DNA from 2 places in the Peribacillus sp. S4 genome. Region 2 is predicted to be linked to the other one. Evidence: a T-box and tRNA genes for the amino acid it is inferred to sense, from the RefSeq annotation. Region 2 holds a T-box; the other holds one or more tRNA genes.
What was found. The T-box of region 2 lies ahead of ileS (isoleucine--tRNA ligase). A T-box ahead of a tRNA ligase gene usually reads a tRNA of that ligase, here a tRNA-Ile.
Positions count from the first base shown of each region.

Region 1 (4,430 bases), 1.6 Mb from region 2:
AACCTACGGTAAATGAAGAAAATGAAGAAACTGAAAAAGATACGGAAGAATAATCTTTTACTAAAAAAGGGGTTCGGAATTTTAATTCCGAGCCCCTTTTGAAATTCCCTTTGATTTTTTTTGAAACAATGAGAAAGCGGGAGTATCTGTAAGTGACGCTCAAATTGTATAAACCGTAAAAAATTGTAGACCCAGCAATAAAGCTGTTTTTTTTTGCATTAGCACGGTATCAAATGATATCAGAGTGTTCGGGTTTGGGTAAAGACTCGTTGGTTTCAAGTTACTTCCCAAATAGGCTTCGCTAATTTTTCCATGACTGAACAATGGATTCATCGCTGAAATCATTTTTATTGATGCCAGCTCGCAAACATGACCGGTCATAAAGGTGATGGATAGTGGGCAAATTATCAATTTAGGGATTAATCGTGAATTATATATAAAAGAAGTACTATAATGTTTAAAGAAAAAATTCACTCTTGAAATCTAAGCTTCTTCTTGATCAGGGGTAAAGTCATAGTATTTGAAATCTATGAATGGATGAATATTATTTATTTTAAAATAACTATTGCTTTTATTCCTGATACTAGATATAATAACTAAGTCGACAGCGAAAGAATAAAGTTGTTGACAAGGAATAATATAAATGATATATTATTAAAGTCGCTTACGAAGTAACGGCGATAAATCGCTCTTTGAAAACTGAACAGAACAAAGCGCCAACGTTAAATTTTAAGTGAGCACACACTATCAAAAAAGCAAATGAGCAAGTCAAACATTTCTTCGGAGAGTTTGATCCTGGCTCAGGACGAACGCTGGCGGCGTGCCTAATACATGCAAGTCGAGCGAATCGATGGGAGCTTGCTCCCTGAGATTAGCGGCGGACGGGTGAGTAACACGTGGGCAACCTGCCTATAAGACTGGGATAACTTCGGGAAACCGGAGCTAATACCGGATACGTTCTTTTCTCGCATGAGAGAAGATGGAAAGACGGTTTACGCTGTCACTTATAGATGGGCCCGCGGCGCATTAGCTAGTTGGTGAGGTAATGGCTCACCAAGGCGACGATGCGTAGCCGACCTGAGAGGGTGATCGGCCACACTGGGACTGAGACACGGCCCAGACTCCTACGGGAGGCAGCAGTAGGGAATCTTCCGCAATGGACGAAAGTCTGACGGAGCAACGCCGCGTGAACGAAGAAGGCCTTCGGGTCGTAAAGTTCTGTTGTTAGGGAAGAACAAGTACCAGAGTAACTGCTGGTACCTTGACGGTACCTAACCAGAAAGCCACGGCTAACTACGTGCCAGCAGCCGCGGTAATACGTAGGTGGCAAGCGTTGTCCGGAATTATTGGGCGTAAAGCGCGCGCAGGTGGTTCCTTAAGTCTGATGTGAAAGCCCACGGCTCAACCGTGGAGGGTCATTGGAAACTGGGGAACTTGAGTGCAGAAGAGGAAAGTGGAATTCCAAGTGTAGCGGTGAAATGCGTAGAGATTTGGAGGAACACCAGTGGCGAAGGCGACTTTCTGGTCTGTAACTGACACTGAGGCGCGAAAGCGTGGGGAGCAAACAGGATTAGATACCCTGGTAGTCCACGCCGTAAACGATGAGTGCTAAGTGTTAGAGGGTTTCCGCCCTTTAGTGCTGCAGCTAACGCATTAAGCACTCCGCCTGGGGAGTACGGCCGCAAGGCTGAAACTCAAAGGAATTGACGGGGGCCCGCACAAGCGGTGGAGCATGTGGTTTAATTCGAAGCAACGCGAAGAACCTTACCAGGTCTTGACATCCTCTGACAACCCTAGAGATAGGGCTTTCCCCTTCGGGGGACAGAGTGACAGGTGGTGCATGGTTGTCGTCAGCTCGTGTCGTGAGATGTTGGGTTAAGTCCCGCAACGAGCGCAACCCTTGATCTTAGTTGCCAGCATTCAGTTGGGCACTCTAAGGTGACTGCCGGTGACAAACCGGAGGAAGGTGGGGATGACGTCAAATCATCATGCCCCTTATGACCTGGGCTACACACGTGCTACAATGGATGGTACAAAGGGCTGCAAACCTGCGAAGGTAAGCGAATCCCATAAAGCCATTCTCAGTTCGGATTGCAGGCTGCAACTCGCCTGCATGAAGCCGGAATCGCTAGTAATCGCGGATCAGCATGCCGCGGTGAATACGTTCCCGGGCCTTGTACACACCGCCCGTCACACCACGAGAGTTTGTAACACCCGAAGTCGGTGAGGTAACCTTCATGGAGCCAGCCGCCTAAGGTGGGACAGATGATTGGGGTGAAGTCGTAACAAGGTAGCCGTATCGGAAGGTGCGGCTGGATCACCTCCTTTCTAAGGATAATTACGAGGCGCTTTTGTTTTGTTCAGTTTTGAATGAGTGATTCATTCAATTAAATAGCAATCCCGCGATAAGCTTGGGAAGCAGAAGCTTATTATTTATGTGAATGGGCCTATAGCTCAGCTGGTTAGAGCGCACGCCTGATAAGCGTGAGGTCGATGGTTCGAGTCCATTTAGGCCCACCATTCCATTTCCTAAAACGGGGCCTTAGCTCAGCTGGGAGAGCGCCTGCCTTGCACGCAGGAGGTCAGCGGTTCGATCCCGCTAGGCTCCACCAATGAAACAATCACGTTGTGATTGGGACAGCTTGTTCCTTGAAAACTAGATAATAGATAGAAGGCAATTAATTTTTTTCAAAGCATCTGTAAGATCTTTTTTAACGGTTAAGTTAGAAAGGGCGCACGGTGGATGCCTTGGCACTAGGAGCCGATGAAGGACGGGACTAACACCGATATGCTTCGGGGAGCTGTAAGTAAGCTTTGATCCGGAGATTTCCGAATGGGGAAACCCACTGTTCGTAATGGAACAGTATCTTTACCTGAATACATAGGGTACTGAAGGCAGACCCGGGGAACTGAAACATCTAAGTACCCGGAGGAAGAGAAAGCAAACGCGATTTCCTGAGTAGCGGCGAGCGAAACGGAATTAGCCCAAACCAAGAGGCTTGCCTCTTGGGGTTGTAGGACACTCAACATGGAGTTACAAAGGAACGGGGTAAATGAAGCGACCTGGAAAGGTCCGTCGAAGAAGGTAAAAACCCTGTAGTTGAAACTTCGTTCCCTCCTGAGTGGATCCTGAGTACGGCGGGACACGAGAAATCCCGTCGGAAGCAGGGAGGACCATCTCCCAAGGCTAAATACTCCCTAGTGACCGATAGTGAACCAGTACCGTGAGGGAAAGGTGAAAAGCACCCCGGAAGGGGAGTGAAATAGATCCTGAAACCGTGTGCCTACAAGTAGTCAAAGCCCGTTAATGGGTAATGGCGTGCCTTTTGTAGAATGAACCGGCGAGTTACGATTTCATGCGAGGTTAAGTTGATGAGACGGAGCCGCAGCGAAAGCGAGTCTGAATAGGGCGAATGAGTATGAGGTCGTAGACCCGAAACCAGGTGATCTACCCATGTCCAGGGTGAAGTTCAGGTAACACTGAATGGAGGCCCGAACCCACGCACGTTGAAAAGTGCGGGGATGAGGTGTGGGTAGCGGAGAAATTCCAATCGAACCTGGAGATAGCTGGTTCTCTCCGAAATAGCTTTAGGGCTAGCCTCAAGATGAGAGTATTGGAGGTAGAGCACTGATTGGACTAGGGGCCCCCAACGGGTTACCGAATTCAGTCAAACTCCGAATGCCAAATACTTATTCTTGGGAGTCAGACTGCGAGTGATAAGATCCGTAGTCGAAAGGGAAACAGCCCAGACCACCAGCTAAGGTCCCAAAGTATACGTTAAGTGGAAAAGGATGTGGAGTTGCTTAGACAACCAGGATGTTGGCTTAGAAGCAGCCACCATTTAAAGAGTGCGTAATAGCTCACTGGTCGAGTGACTCCGCGCCGAAAATGTACCGGGGCTAAACGTATCACCGAAGCTGTGGATTGACACCGTATGGTGTCGATGGTAGGAGAGCGTTCTAAGGGCGTTGAAGTCAGACCGGAAGGACTGGTGGAGCGCTTAGAAGTGAGAATGCCGGTATGAGTAGCGAAAGAAGGGTGAGAATCCCTTCCACCGAATGCCTAAGGTTTCCTGAGGAAGGCTCGTCCGCTCAGGGTTAGTCGGGACCTAAGCCGAGGCCGAAAGGCGTAGGCGATGGACAACAGGTTGATATTCCTGTACCACCTATACATCGTTTGAACGATGGGGGGACGCAGAAGGATAGGGTAAGCGCGCTGTTGGATATGCGCGTCCAAGCAGTTAGGCCGGAAACGAGGCAAATCCCGTTTCCATTAAGGCGGAGCTGTGATGGCGAGGGAAATATAGTACCGAAGTTCCTGATTCCACGCTGCCAAGAAAAGCCTCTAGTGAGATGTAAGGTGCCCGTACCGCAAACCGACACAGGTAGGCGAGGAGAGAATCCTAAGGTGTGCGAGAGAACTCTCGTTA
Region 1 is NZ_CP175708.1:9,124-13,553, forward strand. Features, by position in the region: gene gyrA (DNA gyrase subunit A) at 1-53, shown strand, start outside; rRNA gene ACJ9PY_RS00040 (16S ribosomal RNA) at 778-2,328, shown strand; tRNA gene ACJ9PY_RS00045 (tRNA-Ile) at 2,444-2,520, shown strand; tRNA gene ACJ9PY_RS00050 (tRNA-Ala) at 2,537-2,612, shown strand; rRNA gene ACJ9PY_RS00055 (23S ribosomal RNA) at 2,717-4,430, shown strand, end outside.
Region 1: it has a tRNA-Ile gene. The T-box ahead of ileS (isoleucine--tRNA ligase) is inferred to sense a tRNA for this amino acid. The anticodon was not compared.

Region 2 (4,430 bases):
GCATGAATCGATCGACTTCAGGCAATTCTTGAACAGCCACTTTATCGGTCTTAGGATTGAATCCATCCAAGTTCCCTAACAGGAAGCGGAATGTATTACGGATCTTGCGGTAAACTTCCGAAACTTGTTTTAAAATAGGATCGGAAACCCTGACATCCGATTGGTAATCCACCGAAGCTACCCAAAGACGTAAGATATCTGCACCAAGTTGATTCATGACCTTGGATGGCAGTACGACGTTCCCAATCGACTTACTCATTTTACGGCCTTCGCCATCCAATGCGAACCCGTGGCTAAGTACACCTTTATATGGTGCTTTGCCTGTAACGGCAACGCTTGTTGAAAGTGATGAGTTAAACCAGCCGCGATATTGATCGGACCCTTCTAAATAAAGGTCAGCAGGGCGTTGCAAGTCGTCTCTTTCTTCAAGTACCGCTTGATGAGAAGAACCGGAATCGAACCATACGTCCATGATATCCGTTTCTTTCGTGAAGATACCATTCGGGCTGCCTTCATGTGCATAGCCTTCAGGCAGAAGATCTTTCGCTTCACGCTCAAACCAGATGTTTGAACCGTGTTCGCGGAATAGGTTTGAAATATGGTCGATGGTTTCATCCGTAATGATCGGCTCGCCATTTTCTGCATAAAACACTGGAATTGGTACGCCCCAAGCGCGTTGGCGGGAAATACACCAATCCCCACGGTCACGGACCATATTGAATAGACGCGTTTCGCCCCAAGCAGGAACCCATTTCGTTTCTTCAATCGCTTCCAGAAGTTCATTGCGGAAGTCCTTGATTGACGCGAACCATTGTGCTGTTGCACGGAAGATCGTTGGCTTCTTCGTCCGCCAGTCATGTGGATAAGAGTGTGTGATGAACGTCAAGTTCAATAACGCGCCTGCTTCAGTTAATTTTTCGGTAATCGGTTTATTCGCTTGATCATAAAATAATCCGGCAAATTCCCCTGCTTCTTCCGTCATGACCCCTTTTTCATCTACAGGACAAAGTACGTCCAAGCCATATTTTTGCCCAATGATAAAGTCGTCTTCACCATGGCCTGGCGCAGTGTGAACACAACCCGTTCCAGCTTCAGTCGTTACGTGCTCACCTAACATCACTAAAGATTCACGGTCATAAAGAGGGTGTTTGGCAACAGCACGGTCCAACTCGCTCCCTTTTACTGTTTTTTGGATGGACGGATTTTCCCAGCCTAATGTTTCCGTAACCGATTCAAGCAGTGCCTCAGCAATTAAGAATTTTTCATTTTCGACAGCCACTACTACATAATTTAATTGCGGATGCAATGAGATACCAAGATTAGCTGGAATCGTCCATGGAGTTGTCGTCCAGATGATGATCTTGACGCCTTCATCTATCACACCTTTGCCATCTGTGACTTCAAAAGCAACATAGATCGACGCAGAGCGTTTGTCTTGATATTCAATTTCAGCTTCGGCTAGCGCCGATTCACTTGAAGGGGACCAGTAAACAGGTTTTTTCCCTTTATAAATGTAGCCTTTTTTCGCCATTTCACCGAATACCTTGATTTGCTGTGCTTCATATTCAGGCTTCAATGTGATATAAGGATTTTCCCAATCACCACGGACCCCTATTCTCTTAAACTGCTCCCGTTGATTGTCAATCTGGCCATAAGCATACTCTTCACAAAGCTTTCTGAATTCGGCAACGCTCATTTCTTTCCGTTTCACGCCTTTTTTCGTCAATGCCGTTTCGATTGGAAGCCCATGTGTATCCCAGCCAGGTACATACGGTGCTTGAAAACCGCTCATCGATTTAAATCGGACAATGAAATCCTTTAAAACCTTATTCATTGCATGGCCCATGTGGATATCGCCGTTGGCATATGGAGGTCCATCATGCAAAATGAATAAAGGACGTCCTTCCGTTTGCTCTTGCACTTTTTTATAGATGTTCATTTCTTTCCATTTTTCTTGGATTTCCGGTTCACGCTTCGGCAAATTCCCCCGCATTGGAAATTCAGTTTTAGGCATCAATAAGGTATCTTTGTATTCCATCATAAAATCCTCCATCCGTCTTTTAAAAAATTCATTCGAACCGATGACTTGATATCCGGCCAAAATAAAAAGCCCTCTCATCCCTAAAAAAGGGACGAGAAAGCTTTGCTTCCCGCGGTACCACCCTGGCTAGAAAGATTCACAAAAGTGAATCCAACCTCTCGAGCATTCGTAACGTGAATGAAACGCTTCATTTACTTACTGCAAAAGCAGGTTCAACTCAGAACTCAAGGGTGATCTTCAATTCTTCGCTTATTCCGGGCTTTCACCATCCCCGGTTCGCTAAAAATAAGTGTGTGAAGAATTTACTTTCCCTGTCATCGTCTAATTTCATAATGAATTGTATTGTTAAAAAATTATATGCGAAAAAAGTGTTCAAAGTCAAGGAATCGTTTAAATTTCCTCTTCCACTCTCTCATTTAATTCTATTTCAGTCGCATCCACTTCATAATCCAGAAGATGATCCCAATCGTCATTGTCCAGCAAATCCAGCTGTGCACCGACAAGCATTTTGAAACGTGTCCGGAATACTTTGGATTGCTTTTTCAAATCTTCAATATCCATCGCTATTTTCCTTGCTTTCACAAGTGACTCATTTACGATCCTGTCAGCATTTTTCTCTGCTTCCTTTATGATCAGTTTCGCTTCTTTTTGGGCATTGCGCCTTAATTCTTCGGCTGCTTCCTGTGCGACAATAATCGACTTGTTAAGTGTACCCTCAATTGTCGTAAAATGTCCCAAACGATCAAAAGTCTCGTTCAGTTTATCTTCAAGTTCCTTCTTCTCCCTCAAAATCAGTTCATAATCTTTAATGACCTGGTCGAGAAATTCATTTACTTCATCTTCATCATACCCTCGAAATACTTTGTTAAATTCCTTGTTATGTATATCTATCGGGGTTAAGGGCATTACGGCACCTCCAGAACGGTTTCTACTCTAGTATGTTAAAACTCTATATTCGACAATAAATTTATGATTCCTGCTTTTTCTTGAATTATTTTTGTCTGCCTAACGAGATTCTCCACTTATCCTTCTTGGTTTTCCCATCGATTGAAGCTATTTTACATCTGCCAAAACCTCTGATGGAAAGTGTGTCACCCTCACGGCATTCTTCCGAGACGTTTTCCGTTTGCTTGAAATTCACCTTTACTTTTCCTGACGTTATCAAGGACTGGGTTTTTTGACGGGACAAATTCAGGACGGCCGATAGTACACTGTCAAGCCTAAGAGAACTGACGGTGGTTACTTGCTCTTCCCATTTTTCCTTAACTTGAACGATATTCCCGATTGGAAGCCGTTTGATGGAAACGGAAGCATTACCTATTTTCTCCAGATTTCCAGTGAGATATGAATCCATCTCTTCGGCAGCTATAAATTGAATATCCTCTTCCGTCACTATTATATCACCAAATTTTTCACGTTTTACCCCTAGTGACATCAAGGTTCCAAGTATTTGCCTATGTTCAAGCGTTACAAATTTTTTTGGATAGGAGATATCGTATAAGGAGATATTGAAATCAGATGGTTCAGGAGAGTAATAATCAGGGTAAATGAGCACACGTTTTCGCTCTACGAAATCGCTCCCGCCATTGAATTGCAGTTTCGCTTCCGGATCATTCCCTATTACGGAAGTAAGGATTTCCTGCTGACGCGGATCAAGAAAATCAGATAGTTTCGGAGCGTAGGAATGTTTAACCTGATCAATCCAATTCATGGCCTGGTCGATAAAATCTTTTTCCTCCGGCCTGAAATGCTGATAAATACTCATGATTGAATAAATGCTCCTTAGTTATCAAATTAATGGTCGATCATCTGGAATTGATTGAACTCATTCTGCGTTGCAACTACACAGCGGAAAATGTTCCGACTGTGTAGTAATATGCATGTCAGGTTAATTGTTGATCATCCAATTAATGTCTGTAAGTAATAGATTCCATAACCGCTGGCAAAATTAAGAACCAGCAAGGCCACAAGAGGTGAAAGATCAATCATGCCAAGTGGCGGAATGAACTTTCTGAACGGTTCTAAATACGGTTCGCAAATTTTTTCCAAAAACTGACCGATTGATGTCTCCCTTGCATTGGGGAACCATGACATCAATATGTAAACGATTAATGCCATTGAATAAATTTCAATTAAATAATATAAACCCTGAAGCACTAGACCCATTAACCATTACCACCTCGCTTCTTCGTACTCCTCTTCGGCGGCGAAGCCGGTAATATTACCGGAAACATCGACGTTGTCCGGGGTACATAAGAATATATCTGTTCCGATTTTTTGGATATCCCCGCTGATTGCATAGACAGTCCCACTTAGAAAATCGATGATTCGCTTTCCTTGGTCATGCTGGATCCGTTGAAGGTTCACGACTACTGCGCGCCTGTTTTTC
Region 2 is NZ_CP175708.1:1,621,302-1,625,731, reverse strand. Features, by position in the region: gene ileS (isoleucine--tRNA ligase) at 1-2,038, opposite strand, end outside; T-box leader at 2,126-2,368, opposite strand; gene ACJ9PY_RS07890 (DivIVA domain-containing protein) at 2,432-2,947, opposite strand; gene ACJ9PY_RS07885 (RNA-binding protein) at 3,033-3,806, opposite strand; gene ACJ9PY_RS07880 (YggT family protein) at 3,941-4,207, opposite strand; gene ACJ9PY_RS07875 (cell division protein SepF) at 4,214-4,430, opposite strand, start outside.